Regions from separate parts of the Actinomyces procaprae genome, predicted to be linked through region 2. Evidence: riboswitches for the same ligand, from Rfam matches in the RefSeq annotation. Region 2 holds a riboswitch; the other holds the start of a gene.

Region 1 (5,819 bases), 1.7 Mb from region 2:
GCTCACTTGCCCGTCCGGCCCCGGCGTCGGCGCGGCCCGGCGCTGATGCACCAGCACGGCGTGGTCCGCCCCCGGCGCGGCGGGGGACTCGGTCACCGGGATTGTGCGGGCCACCCAGGGTTCACCCAGGATATCGGTCACCAGCGGCGCGGGCGGCACCGCGGTGGAGGAGGCGCGGTCGGCCGGTTCCGACGGCGGCTGCGGGGCTGGGGGCGTCGCGTTCATGGGTGCCATGGCTGCATCCTGTCACGGGCATCGTCGTAGCGGCCGGTCATGACGGGTCACCGGTGTCGGGGTCGATGCGCAACCTCAACCGACCTCGGTCGTGGTAACCAGCGCTTCCGGTTTGGGAGTGGGGTGTTCACGGGCTGGTCGGGAGCCGTGGTCCGGGGGGCGGGTGCGTGAGTGGGCTGGGGTGTCTGCTGCGCCGGTAGGGCGTTAACAACGCTACTTAACGCTCTGCTGTATGGCCCGGAGCCCTTCAGCAGACGGTTAACTGGCGTTGTTAACCCCGAAGTGGCGTAGTAGACGCGATGTGCGTGGTGGTTGGACCCGCTTGCGGGCGCGGGGTTGGTGGCGGACTAGTTAGGCGTGGTGTTCCGGTGCTGTTCATCGGGTCCCTCAGGTTGAGACATACCGGTCTGATGCGCCACGTTCGTGCCGGTGGCTGTCGGGCCTCGGGGTTTGTTGGGGGCGTTGTATCTGGTGCCGGTGGTTGCCGGCTTGGGGTGGTTGGTGATGGTCTGCTCGCCGACGTCCATGGCCTCGAAGTCAGCCTCGGACTCAGCCTCAGCCTCGGACTCAGCCTCAGCCTCGGACTCAGCCTCAGCCTCGGACTCAGCCTCGGACGCCGACGGGGGCTCGGGTTCGGACGCCGACGGGGGCTCGGGTTCGGGCTCGGCGATGGTGTCGGTGGCGGTGCCGCTTGCGCTGCTCCTATGTTCTGCACGACCTGGGGCCGTGTTCCACGACCTTGGTGTGTGTTGCACGACCCCGGGGTGGTCGTGCAACACACACCAAGGTCGTGCAGAAGCACCGGGGCCGTGCAGAAGCACCGGGGTCGTGCGGTGTCGCCGCCCCCTACGCTCCACCGGGCAGAGGCACGCGCTCATCTCCACCGGGCAGAAGCGCGCACTCATGCCGACGCCGCGGCCTAAGGTGCCACGCTCGCGCCGGCAGCCGGCTTATCCGGTCCCCGGGGGTGTAGTGGCTGTTGTCTGGAGCCTCCGGGCACGGATGCTGACAGTGTGCCAAGACACCCCAGCGCTGCCGCCACATGGGTCAGGCTCATGAGTTCCATACTGGTGTCCCGCACGCCCCGGTCCACTGCCGCCAGGGTGAGGACGGCCCGCTTGGCGGCGGCGCGAGACGCCTCCTGCCACCCGCACGCGTTCGCGGCCCTGGCGCCGCCACCGCCGCAGGCGCACCAGCAAGTGCGTGGGCAGCCACCCCACCGCCACACCTCCAACCGGAACAGTCCGGTATCGACCGACCTCGGTACGTAAGATCTACCGACCTCGGTACGTAAGATCTACCGACCTCGGTACGTAAGATCTACCGACCTCGGTACGTAAGATCTACCGACCTCGGTACGTAAGATCTACCGATCTCGGTGTAGTGATGCGCGCGTCGTTTTCGGCGACCGGCTTGCTCCGGGCGCCGCTTCCCGCCTAACGTAGGCGCCGACCATCCAGAGCAACCGAGAGACCTGGCTCGTCGACGTTGCAGCAACCCCCGTTCGCGGTGAGGGTGCTACCGCCAGGACCGATGGAGGATCACGTGACGCAGCTACCTGCATCCGATGCACCGGGCCCCGGGCGGCCGGGCGCGGACGGCGTGGCGTCCGGTGCCCAGACGCCGGAGCCCATGATCTCCCTGCGCGATGTCCACAAGGTCTACAAGCTCCCGGGCGGCAACACGGTGCGCGCCCTGGACGGCGTCACCCTGGACGTGCACGCCGGCTCCATTCACGGCATCGTCGGCACCTCCGGCGCCGGCAAGTCAACGCTGGTGCGCTGCCTGACCAGCCTTGAGCGCCCCACCTTCGGGGAGGTGCGCGTGGCGGGCAAGAACATGACCGACCTGTCCGCCCGCGACCTGCGCGAGGCCCGCCGCGCCATCGGCATGGTCTTCCAGCACGCCAACCTGCTGGACTCGCGCACCACCGCCCAGAACGTCGCCTACCCGCTGGCACTGGCCGGCGTGCCCAGCGGCCAGAGGCACGACACCGTCGCCCGCATGCTGGACCTGGTGGGCCTGGCCGACCGCGGCTCCTCCTACCCCTCCCAGCTCTCCGGCGGCCAGAAGCAGCGGGTCGGCATCGCCCGGGCGCTCGCGGATCAGCCCGCCGTCCTGCTGTGCGACGAGCCCACCAGCGCCCTGGACCCGGAGACCACCCGCCAGATCCTCGGGCTCATCCGGGACGTGCGCGACCGGCTCGGCGTCACCGTCGTCATCATCACTCACGAGATGAGCGTGGTCCGCCAGATCTGCGACTCCGTCAGCCTGCTTGATGCGGGCCGCGTCGTCGAGTCCGGCCCGATCGAGGCGGTCGTCTCCGACGTCGACTCCCGGCTGTCCCACGAGCTCGTCCCCACCCCGGAGATCCCCGAGGGGGCGCTCGACGACGGCGATCTGGTCATCGACGTCGCCCTCACCGCCCGGCACGGGCAGCCCGCGGCGGCCCAAGTGCTGGCGCTCGCCGCCGAGCAGGGCGCCGACGTCGCCGGCGGCCTGTTCGAGACCCTCGGCTCGGCCCAGGTCGGGCGCCTGGCCCTCACTGTCCGCGCCGAACAGGCGCCGGGCACGCTCACCGCCCTGCGCGAAGCGGGCGTTACCGCGGAGGTGCGCGCATGAACACGCTGATCGGTTCCGGAGTCCTCGCCCTGGCCGCCAGGGGCGACGACACCTGGTTCAACAACCCCGCCATCCAGCGCAAGCTCGGCCCGGCCACCCTGGAGACCTTCCAGATGCTGGGCGTGTCCGGGGCGCTGACCATCATCCTCGGCATGCTGCTGGGCCTGGCCCTGGTCAGCACCGGCAAGCGCGGGCAGCACGCCAACCGGGCCGTCTACGAGGTGCTGTCCCAGATCGTCAACCTCGGGCGCTCCATGCCATTCATCATCCTGATGGTGGCGCTGATCCCCTTCACCCGCATGCTCGTGGGCACCTCCCTGGGCTGGGGGGCGGCCTGTGTGCCCCTGACGATCGGCGCCATCCCCTTCTACGCGCGCCTGGTCGAGACCGCGATCAACGACGTCGACCACGGCAAGGTCGAGGCGGCCCTCATGATGGGCGCCTCCGGCCGCCAGATCACCTGGGGCGTGCTGGTCCGTGAGGCCCTGCCCACCCTCATCCAGTCGGCCACGGTCACCCTGATCACCCTGCTCGGCTACACCGCCATGGCCGGGACCGTGGGCGGCGGCGGCCTGGGCGACCTGGCCATCCAGTACGGCTACCGGCAGAACGCCTCCGACGTCATGGTGATCGTCGTCGTCCTCATCGTGCTCGTGGTCGCCGTCATCCAGGTGTGTGGCGACATGCTCAGCCGGCTGGTCGACCACCGCTGAGCCTCGACCAGCCGGAGTCCCGGGGCGCGGCCCCGAAGGAAGGCTCGGCTCGCATATCCACCCCGGCGACGGCGCTCCTGGCGTGAGCGCCTCACCGCCCACCCCGAATTCCGTGCAGCAACCACTGCTCTCAAGACAAGGAACCACCATGACCACCACCATTGCTCGCCGCACCGTACTGGCCGGCGGACTCGCCTCCGTCGTCGCCCTGACCCTGGCCGCCTGCTCCGGCAACTCCAGCGGGGTCGACGGCATCAGCGTCGACGGCGACACGGCCACCATCAAGATCGGCGCGTCCTCCCAGCCCCACGCCCAGATCCTCCAGTGGGTGCAGGACAACCTCGCCGCCGACGCCGGACTCAACCTCGACATCGTTGAGATCGAGGACTATGACATCCCCAACGCCTCGCTCTCCGACGGCTCCCTGGCGGCGAACTTCTTCCAGACGCCCAACTTCCTGGAGCAGCAGAATGAGGAGAAGGGCTACGACCTGGTCGCCATCGCCGACGTGCACATCGAGCCCATGGGAATTTACACCGACAAGGGCTACAGCTCCGTCGACGAGGCCGCCGAGGGCGGCAAGATCGTGCTCAACAACGACCCCGCCAACACCGCCCGCGGCCTGAAGCTGCTGGAGTCCGCCGGCCTGATCACGCTCGACCCCGACGTCGAGGTCCCCACCACCCTGGACGTCACCGAGAACCCCAAGAAGTTCGAGCTGATCACGGTCGACGGCGCCCAGACGCCCCTGTCGATGGCCGATTCCGAGCTGGCCGTCATCAACGGCAACTACGCGCTCGCCGCAGACCTGAACCCCAGCGAGGACGCGCTCGTCCTGGAGCCCAGTGGGGAGTCCCCCTACGCCAACCAGCTCGTGGTCCGCAGCGCCGACAAGGACAACGAGTACCTGCTCAAGCTCGCCGGACTGCTGAACACCGACGAGCTGCGCACCTACATCGAGGAGACCTGGACCGACGAGTCCGTGGTCCCCGCCTTCTGAGGCGCATTCGCGCCACCCCCTCGCGCGCCATCACCTCCGCCAGGCCCCGCCCGGCCACCACCACGCGCTCAAGCCGAAGCGCCGGCAATTGAGTCGCGGGTGGCGGCCGGGCGGAGCCCCGTCAGGAGGCGGGGCGGTAGCCGGCTAGCGTGCCGGTGGCCGGGTCGTAGCCGACCACGTAGTCCTCAGCCACCAGGTCGAAGAGGGCCCCCGAGTCCGTGTCCATCCCGGGGAACGCGATCCTCTCCCCGGAATCGACGTCGTACATCAGGCGGAAGGTCTGGACGTCCTGGGCGTCGGCGGCTTCCGGGCCGGCGGTCAAGACGGTGCGATCCGCGGAGACACGGACCGAATACAAGCAAGTGGGGGCGTCACTGAACTGCGCCAGCGTGATCGTTCGCTTGTCAGTGACCTCGACCGACTGGGCGCAGTCGTTGCTGTCGCGGTTGACGATGCCCAGCACGGTCTGGGTCGAGCCGTCGGCGAAGCGCGCCTTGAAATCGGCCAATGAGCGTGGCGCGGTGGCGCTGATCGCCGCCTGGTTGTCGGCGACGACGGTGACGTCGTCGTAGGAGTCGACCGGCTCACCGCCCTCCGGGTCGTATGCGTAAACGGTCGTCCGGTTGTCGTAGGCGGTCAGGTAGATCATCCACCCGTCGGTCGCCGCATAGGCGGCGTACCCCATTATCGTTTCGGCTGGAACCGGTATGGTCAGTGGAACCCGCTCCCCGGTGTCGAGGTTGTGGATGGTGCGGGTACCGAGGATGCAGTACCGCTGCCCGTCGCGCACGAAAACCGTCTGGTAGAAGTTCGACGCATAGTTGAAGTAGCGGTCGGGGTACTCCATGGTCGCGCTCCACAGTGAGGTTTCCGGCTGGTCCTCTCGATACGCGGTGCAGTTGCCGTCGGCGGTGCAGGCTATGGCGACGTCGTCGGCGACCATCACGCCGTCGCTGGAGGACCAGGGGATCTCACGGGTTTCGCCGGTGTCCAGGTCGTACAGCGTGGAGTCGTGGATGAGGGTGCGCTCCCCCCACTTGAGGTAGGCGGGCTTCGTGGCGACATCGAAGTCGTCGCTCGAGTCGCCCGCGTCGGCGGAGGCGTCCACCTGCGCCGACCAGGACTCGGTCACGCCGGAGTCGGTCAGCGCGTACGCGGTCAGCGTCGCATTAGCGGGATCGTCCCCGGTCTCCAGGGTCAGCAGATAGCCCGGCACGGTTATGACCTGGGCGCCGGCGGCCACGGTGGTA
Region 2 (5,819 bases):
GCCAGTTCTGCTGGGCGGTCTGCCGGTGGGCGGGTGGAAGCAGACGCGGCCGACGATAGGAGATGACCAGGCCGGCGACGACGGCCGCGACCAGCCCGGAACCGCCCAGATGGTCCGTGGGCAGGGAGGCCAGGAAGGGGATGGTGAAGGACACGACCGTGTCCGCCGTCGGGTTGGTTATGCGGGAGCGAACCCGGATGCTGCCCTCCCCCACCGCCCAGCCGATGGCCAGGGCGAGGGCCAGCGAGGTGAGGAAGCCGGAGACGAGTGCGGCGGGCTGCAGGGCGTCGGCGCTGTGGGCGATGCCGGCGGCCGTGGCGGAGGACAGCAGGATCAGGGCGGTGGCGTCGTTGAACAGCCCCTCCCCCTCCAGGATGGTGATGATCCGCTGGGAGACGCCCGAGCCGCGGGCGACGGTAATGGCGACGGCGTCGGTGGGGCTCAGCACCGCCCCCAGGGCGATCGCCCAGGGCAGTGAGATCGTCGGCATGACGGCGTGCACCACCAAGCCGGTGACGGTGGCGCTGACGGCGACCAGTCCGACCGCGAGCGCCGCGACGGCGCGCAGTTCGCGCCGGAAGTCCATCACGGGCATGGACACCGCGGTGGAGAACAGCAGCGGCGGGAGCACCACTTCGAGGACGATGTCGGGATCCAGCTCGATCGCCGAGACGAACGGCAGGAAACCGACACCCGCCCCCAGGGCGAGCAGCAGTAGCGGAGAGGCTACGCCGACCCTGGGGGCGAGTTGGTTGCCGGCGGCGATGACGAGCAGGCCCGCGACCGCGATGATGAGTATCTCCACGGCCGCACCCTAGGACGCGGCGCCTGGAAGGAGACTCACAGGCGCGCGGAGGCCAGCCGGGCGCCCTCGGTCAGCGAGGCCAGCTTGGACCAGGCGATGTGGGCGTGCACGCGTCCGCCCAGCCCGCAGTCGGTGGAGGCGACCACGCGCTCGGGCCCTACCAGCCGGGCGAAGCGCTCGATGCGGTCGGCGACCAGCTCCGGGTGCTCCAGCACGTTCGTGGCGTGGGAGACCACTCCGGGGATCAGGTACTTGCCGTCGGGCAGGGCGGTGTCCTGCCAGATCTTCCACTCGTGCTCGTGGCGGACGTTCGCGGCCTCGAAGCTCAATCCGTTGGCGTTCACGGACAGTGCCAGGTCCACGATCTTGTCGAAGCCCAGGTCGGTGGAGTGCGGGCCGTGCCAGGAGCCCCAGCACACGTGGTAGCGCACCTGGGCGGGGTCGATGCCCTCCAGGGCGTGGTTGAGGGCCTCAATGCGCACAGCGGAGAAGCGGCGGTAGTCCTCCAGGGACGGCTCGGTGATGAACTGGTCCCAGGACTCGGCCAGGTCGGGGGCGTCGATCTGAACCGTGAGCCCGGCGTCGGTGATCGCCCGGTACTCCTCCCGCAGGGCCTCGGCCCAGGCCCATACGGCGGCCTCGTCGTCCTCGTAGAAGTAGTTGCCCACGCGGGCCGCCGACGCCGGGCTGACGGAGGCAACGAAGCCCTCGCTCAGCGGCTTGCCGGCCCTTTCAAGCCCGTGCTTGAGTGCGGCGATGTCGCGGGCGACAATGTCCTGACCGGTGTAGCGGATCTCGCCGGTGACTACGGGGAACACCCAGGGCCTGCGCGTGGCCAGGTGGATGCCGGAGGTGGGGTCTGCGTAGGCGTCGGCGTAGGCGACCCAGTCGCGGCGGTCGGTCATGGCGTCGAGCTCGAGCCTGCCGGCCGGCGTGGGCTTGCGCTCGGGCAGCTGGTCGAGCAGCTCAAGGCCGCTGAAGCGGGTGAAGGAGTATGACCACCAGGCGCCGTAGTCGACCTTCTCGGTCATGGCGTGCCCGTACTCGCCGTCGTTGACGATCGTCAGGCCGGTCTCGGCCTGCCGGGCGACGACGGCGTCGGTCTGCTCGGCGACGACCGCCGCGAGCCCGGCGTCGTCGAGGGTGCCGGCCGCGTGAGCGGCGTTAGCCTCAAGCAGCGCCTCGGTGCGGGGCAGGGAGCCTACATGGGTGGTGCGGATTTGCTTGGCCATTTCAGGTCCTTCCATCGTTCCTGGCGGGAGCACCGCACCGCCGGACGCAGCCGGTGGCGTGGTTGCTGCGGCGTCAACGAGCCAGGTCTCTCAGCCGCTCTGGATGGTGCCCGCACACCATATCAGGGCCCACCCGCAGGCCGGCGCCATCGGCGCGCCCGCGCCGCCGCCGGCGGCCGGAGTCAAGGGCCTAGCCCTCGGCGACGATCTCGACGCGACGGTTGGCGGCCCGTCCCTCCTCAGACACGGAGCCGTCCTCCTCCGTCTCCGAGGCGATCGGCTCGGACTCCCCCTTGCCCTGCGCGGTGACGTCCAGGTCGGGCAGCTGGTCGGTGATATAGGTCTTGACCGCCTCGGCCCTGCGCTCGGACAGGTCCTGGTTGTAGTCGTCCTCATCCACCGAGTCGGTGTGGCCGGTGATCGTGACCGTGGTGGGTGGATCGTCCCGCCACTGCGCGATCAGCTCGTCCAGCACCTCGTGGGCGCGGTCGGTCAGCTCCGCGGAGTCCGCCTCGAAGTTCACGTCGCTGGACAGCGTGGTGGTGGTGCGGTCCCCCAGCTCCACCACGGAGGCCGCGCCATCCGTGGTGCCGATCGGCGCCTCGATGTCATAGCTCCGCATCTCGATGGAGTACACGGGCGCCTCGACGCTCTCACCGGCCTCGGGCACGACGCCGGGGGCGACGTATCTGGTGGCCACGGCAGTGGCCGAAGGAGTCGGCGTCGCCGACGCGGCCAGTGCCATAGGCTGGGAGGCGAGCGCGCCCACCGCCGCCGCCAGCACCATCGTGCCTCCCACGGCCGCCGCGCCCCTGGCCCGCGGGGCGTTCACGGATCGGCGAGTCATCGGGTCACCGCCACGTCCGTGAACAGCTGCAGGCCGGGGATGGAGACCGTGACGGTCTCCACGTTCTCCGGCAGGGGCGCGTACATGTTGTAGTAGATCGCCGTGTCACCCGGGCGGATACGGTCGGGCTGGGAGCACAGCTGCTTGCCGTCGGTGTTGCGGGCCGTCTCATAGGTCTTCTGGTTCAGGGCGTCAATAATCATCACGCCCGAGGTCGTGCCAATGCCTCCCGAGCTGCTGAACGCGGTGGTCGGGTACAGGCCCTCATGCTCGTCGTCGTCGGGCGAGAGGCTGGTCACCGAGAAGGTGACGATCGTGAAGCCCCCGGTCACGGTGACGGCATTGAGGTCCACGCGAGCCGGCTCCTCTGCTGAGAAGCCGTTATTCAGCTCCACCTCCTGCGAGCCCAGTACGGGCAGGTTGCCGGTGAAGGGCAGGGCCGTGCCCGCCGCCGATGCCTGTGCCGCCGCAGTGGCGACGTCCCCGCCTCCGGCCGCGCCGTCGTCGTCGCCACCGCGGTCGGTCAGGCTGCATGCCGCCAGCACACCGGCGGCCACCGCGGCGCCTCCCCACGCCAATAGCCGACGACGGCTGTGGATCCGGGACGGCGCTGGGGCTCCGGTGGGCGCCGGGTTGAGGGAGGACGAAGGCATATGGCAACTCCTTGGTACGGGGAGGCAGCGGGCACGCGCGCATCGCACTCGTGCACCCGGCGTCAGGTGCTGAGCCCACTCCCACTCATTATGTATCGAAACGTTATCCAGATTGCCTGGTGCAGTCAATCCTCCACACGATCCTCCGCAGCTGTCACGCCGCTGACCTCACCTCCCTGTCCTTCGGTGCCGCGGCGGAGGGATTCGTGTCGGTGCGACGGGCTAGCGTGGCCGCCATGAATCGGCTCGAACCGCACCGCCCACCCGCAGCACCCGGCTCGGGAGACTCGATGCCGGCTATCCGCGAGCGCGCCGAGGCGGTGCTGCGCGAGCTGGTCGGGCGGGCGGACGCACGGCTGCGCCAGGACCAGTGGCGCGCCATCGAGGCACTGGTGGTGCAGCGGCGCAGGGCACTAGTGGTGCAGCGGACGGGCTGGGGAAAGTCCGCCGTCTACTTCGTTGCCACCGTGCTACTGCGGGAGGGCTGGGGCGCGTGGCGGCCCGGGGAGCCGCCTCCTCCCCCGGGGCGGCGCGGCGGTGCGGGCGCCACGGTGATCGTCTCCCCGCTGCTGGCGCTCATGCGTGACCAGGTGGCCGCCGCCCGCCGCGCCGGCATCAGCGCCCTGACCATGAACTCGGTCAATGCCCCGCAGTGGCCGCAGATCCAGGCTCAGGTGCGGCGGGGCGAGGTGGATGTGCTGCTGGTATCCCCTGAGCGGCTCAACAATCCGGTCTTCCGGGATGAGGTCCTGCCGCGCCTGGCCGCGGATGCCGCCCTGGTTGTGGTAGACGAGGCTCACTGCATCTCCGACTGGGGCCATGACTTCCGCCCCGACTACCGGCGCATTCGCACCCTGCTGGCGCAGCTGCCGCCGAGCACTCCGGTGCTGGCCACCACGGCGACGGCGAATGCCCGGGTCACCGCGGATGTCGCCGAGCAGCTCGGGGCGAGGCCGGCGCCTCCGGCGGGTCGGGTCGACGGTCCGGCCGGGGACGCCGCCGACTCCGCCGGCGTGCTGGTGCTGCGTGGAACGCTCGAACGCACCTCCCTGCACCTGGGGGTGTGCCGCCTGCCGGATGCCGCCGCGCGCCTGGCCTGGCTCGTCGACTATATGCGGGCCACGCCCGGGTCCGGAATCGTCTACTGCCTGACGGTGTCGGCGGCGGGTGAGGTTGCCGAGCAATTGCGTGAGGCGGGTCTGGCGGTGGCCGCCTACACGGGGCGCACGGACTCTGCGGAGCGGGAGCGGCTGGAGGAGGAGCTGAAGGAGAACCGGGTGAAGGCGCTGGTGGCCACCAGCGCGCTGGGCATGGGTTTCGACAAGCCGGATCTTGCTTTCGTGGTGCACGTGGGGGCACCGAGCTCGCCGGTGGCGTACTACCAGCAGGTGGGCCGTGCGGGGCGCGGAGTCGACCGCGCCGAGGTGATCCTCCTGCCGGGGGCTGAGGACCGCGCCATTTGGGACTGGTTCGGCGCCCAGGGCTTCCCGCCCGAGGATGCGGTGCGCGGGGCTCTGGCCGCGCTCGAGGGCGCCGCAACCGCCGGGGCCGGGCCGCTGAGCACGAATGCCCTGGAGACCATGGTGCCGGTGCGGCGCGCCCGGCTGGAGTCCATGCTCAAGGTCCTCGACGTCGACGGCGCGGTGCGGCGTGTGCGAGGGGGCTGGGAGGCGACCGGGCGGTCCTGGGAGTATGACGCACCGCGGTACGCACGCGTGGAGCGGGCGCGGCTCGCAGAGCAGGACTTGATGGTGCGCTATGAGTCCCTGTCCGCGCCGGACTGCCGCATGGCCTTCCTGCGGCGGGTGCTGGACGATCCGGAGCTTGCCGACGGATGGCGGTGCGGGGCATGCGACTTGTGCGGTGGCCTGCAGCTGCCCCTGGCGCCGGGTGAGCGGGAGATCGCCGCGGCCCGAAAGGCGCTGACTCGCGTGGGCGTGTCCATTGAGCCCCGCAGGCGTTGGCCGAGCGGAATGGACCGCCTGAACCTGCCCGAGCTCAGGGGGGCCATCGCTGAGGAGGATAGGCACGAGCCCGGGTTCGCGGTCGGCCGCCTGGACGGTTTGGGGGTCTCCGGCGCACTGCGTGATCTGTTCGACTCCGGCGGCGACTGCGAGGTGCCGGACGCGCTGCGCGGCCCGGTGCTGGAGGTGGTGGACCGGCTTGCCGACGCGCACGCCGTGACGGCTGCGGCAGGCACCGCCGTGGTGATTGTCGACTCGCGCACCCGCCCCCGGCTGGTGCGCCACCTGGGGCACGCACTGGCCCGACGTCTGGGCGCC

The links. Region 2 has a riboswitch for S-adenosylmethionine ahead of E4J16_RS08290 (cobalamin-independent methionine synthase II family protein). Riboswitches for the same ligand answer to the same signal wherever they lie in the genome.
Region 1: another riboswitch for S-adenosylmethionine. It lies ahead of E4J16_RS00670 (methionine ABC transporter ATP-binding protein); the one in region 2 lies ahead of E4J16_RS08290 (cobalamin-independent methionine synthase II family protein).

The regions. Positions count from the first base shown of each region.
Region 1 covers NZ_CP039292.1:167,231-173,049, forward strand. Annotated here, with positions in the region: gene E4J16_RS00660 (alpha/beta hydrolase) at 1-225, opposite strand, end outside; SAM riboswitch class I at 1,684-1,774, shown strand; gene E4J16_RS00670 (methionine ABC transporter ATP-binding protein) at 1,768-2,856, shown strand; gene E4J16_RS00675 (methionine ABC transporter permease) at 2,853-3,569, shown strand; gene E4J16_RS00680 (MetQ/NlpA family ABC transporter substrate-binding protein) at 3,718-4,569, shown strand; gene E4J16_RS00685 (hypothetical protein) at 4,691-5,819, opposite strand, start outside.
Region 2 covers NZ_CP039292.1:2,055,642-2,061,460, forward strand. Annotated here, with positions in the region: gene E4J16_RS08285 (cation:proton antiporter) at 1-805, opposite strand, end outside; gene E4J16_RS08290 (cobalamin-independent methionine synthase II family protein) at 841-2,037, opposite strand; SAM riboswitch class I at 2,046-2,147, opposite strand; gene E4J16_RS08295 (OmpA family protein) at 2,228-2,884, opposite strand; gene E4J16_RS08300 (hypothetical protein) at 2,881-3,537, opposite strand; gene E4J16_RS08305 (RecQ family ATP-dependent DNA helicase) at 3,774-5,819, shown strand, end outside.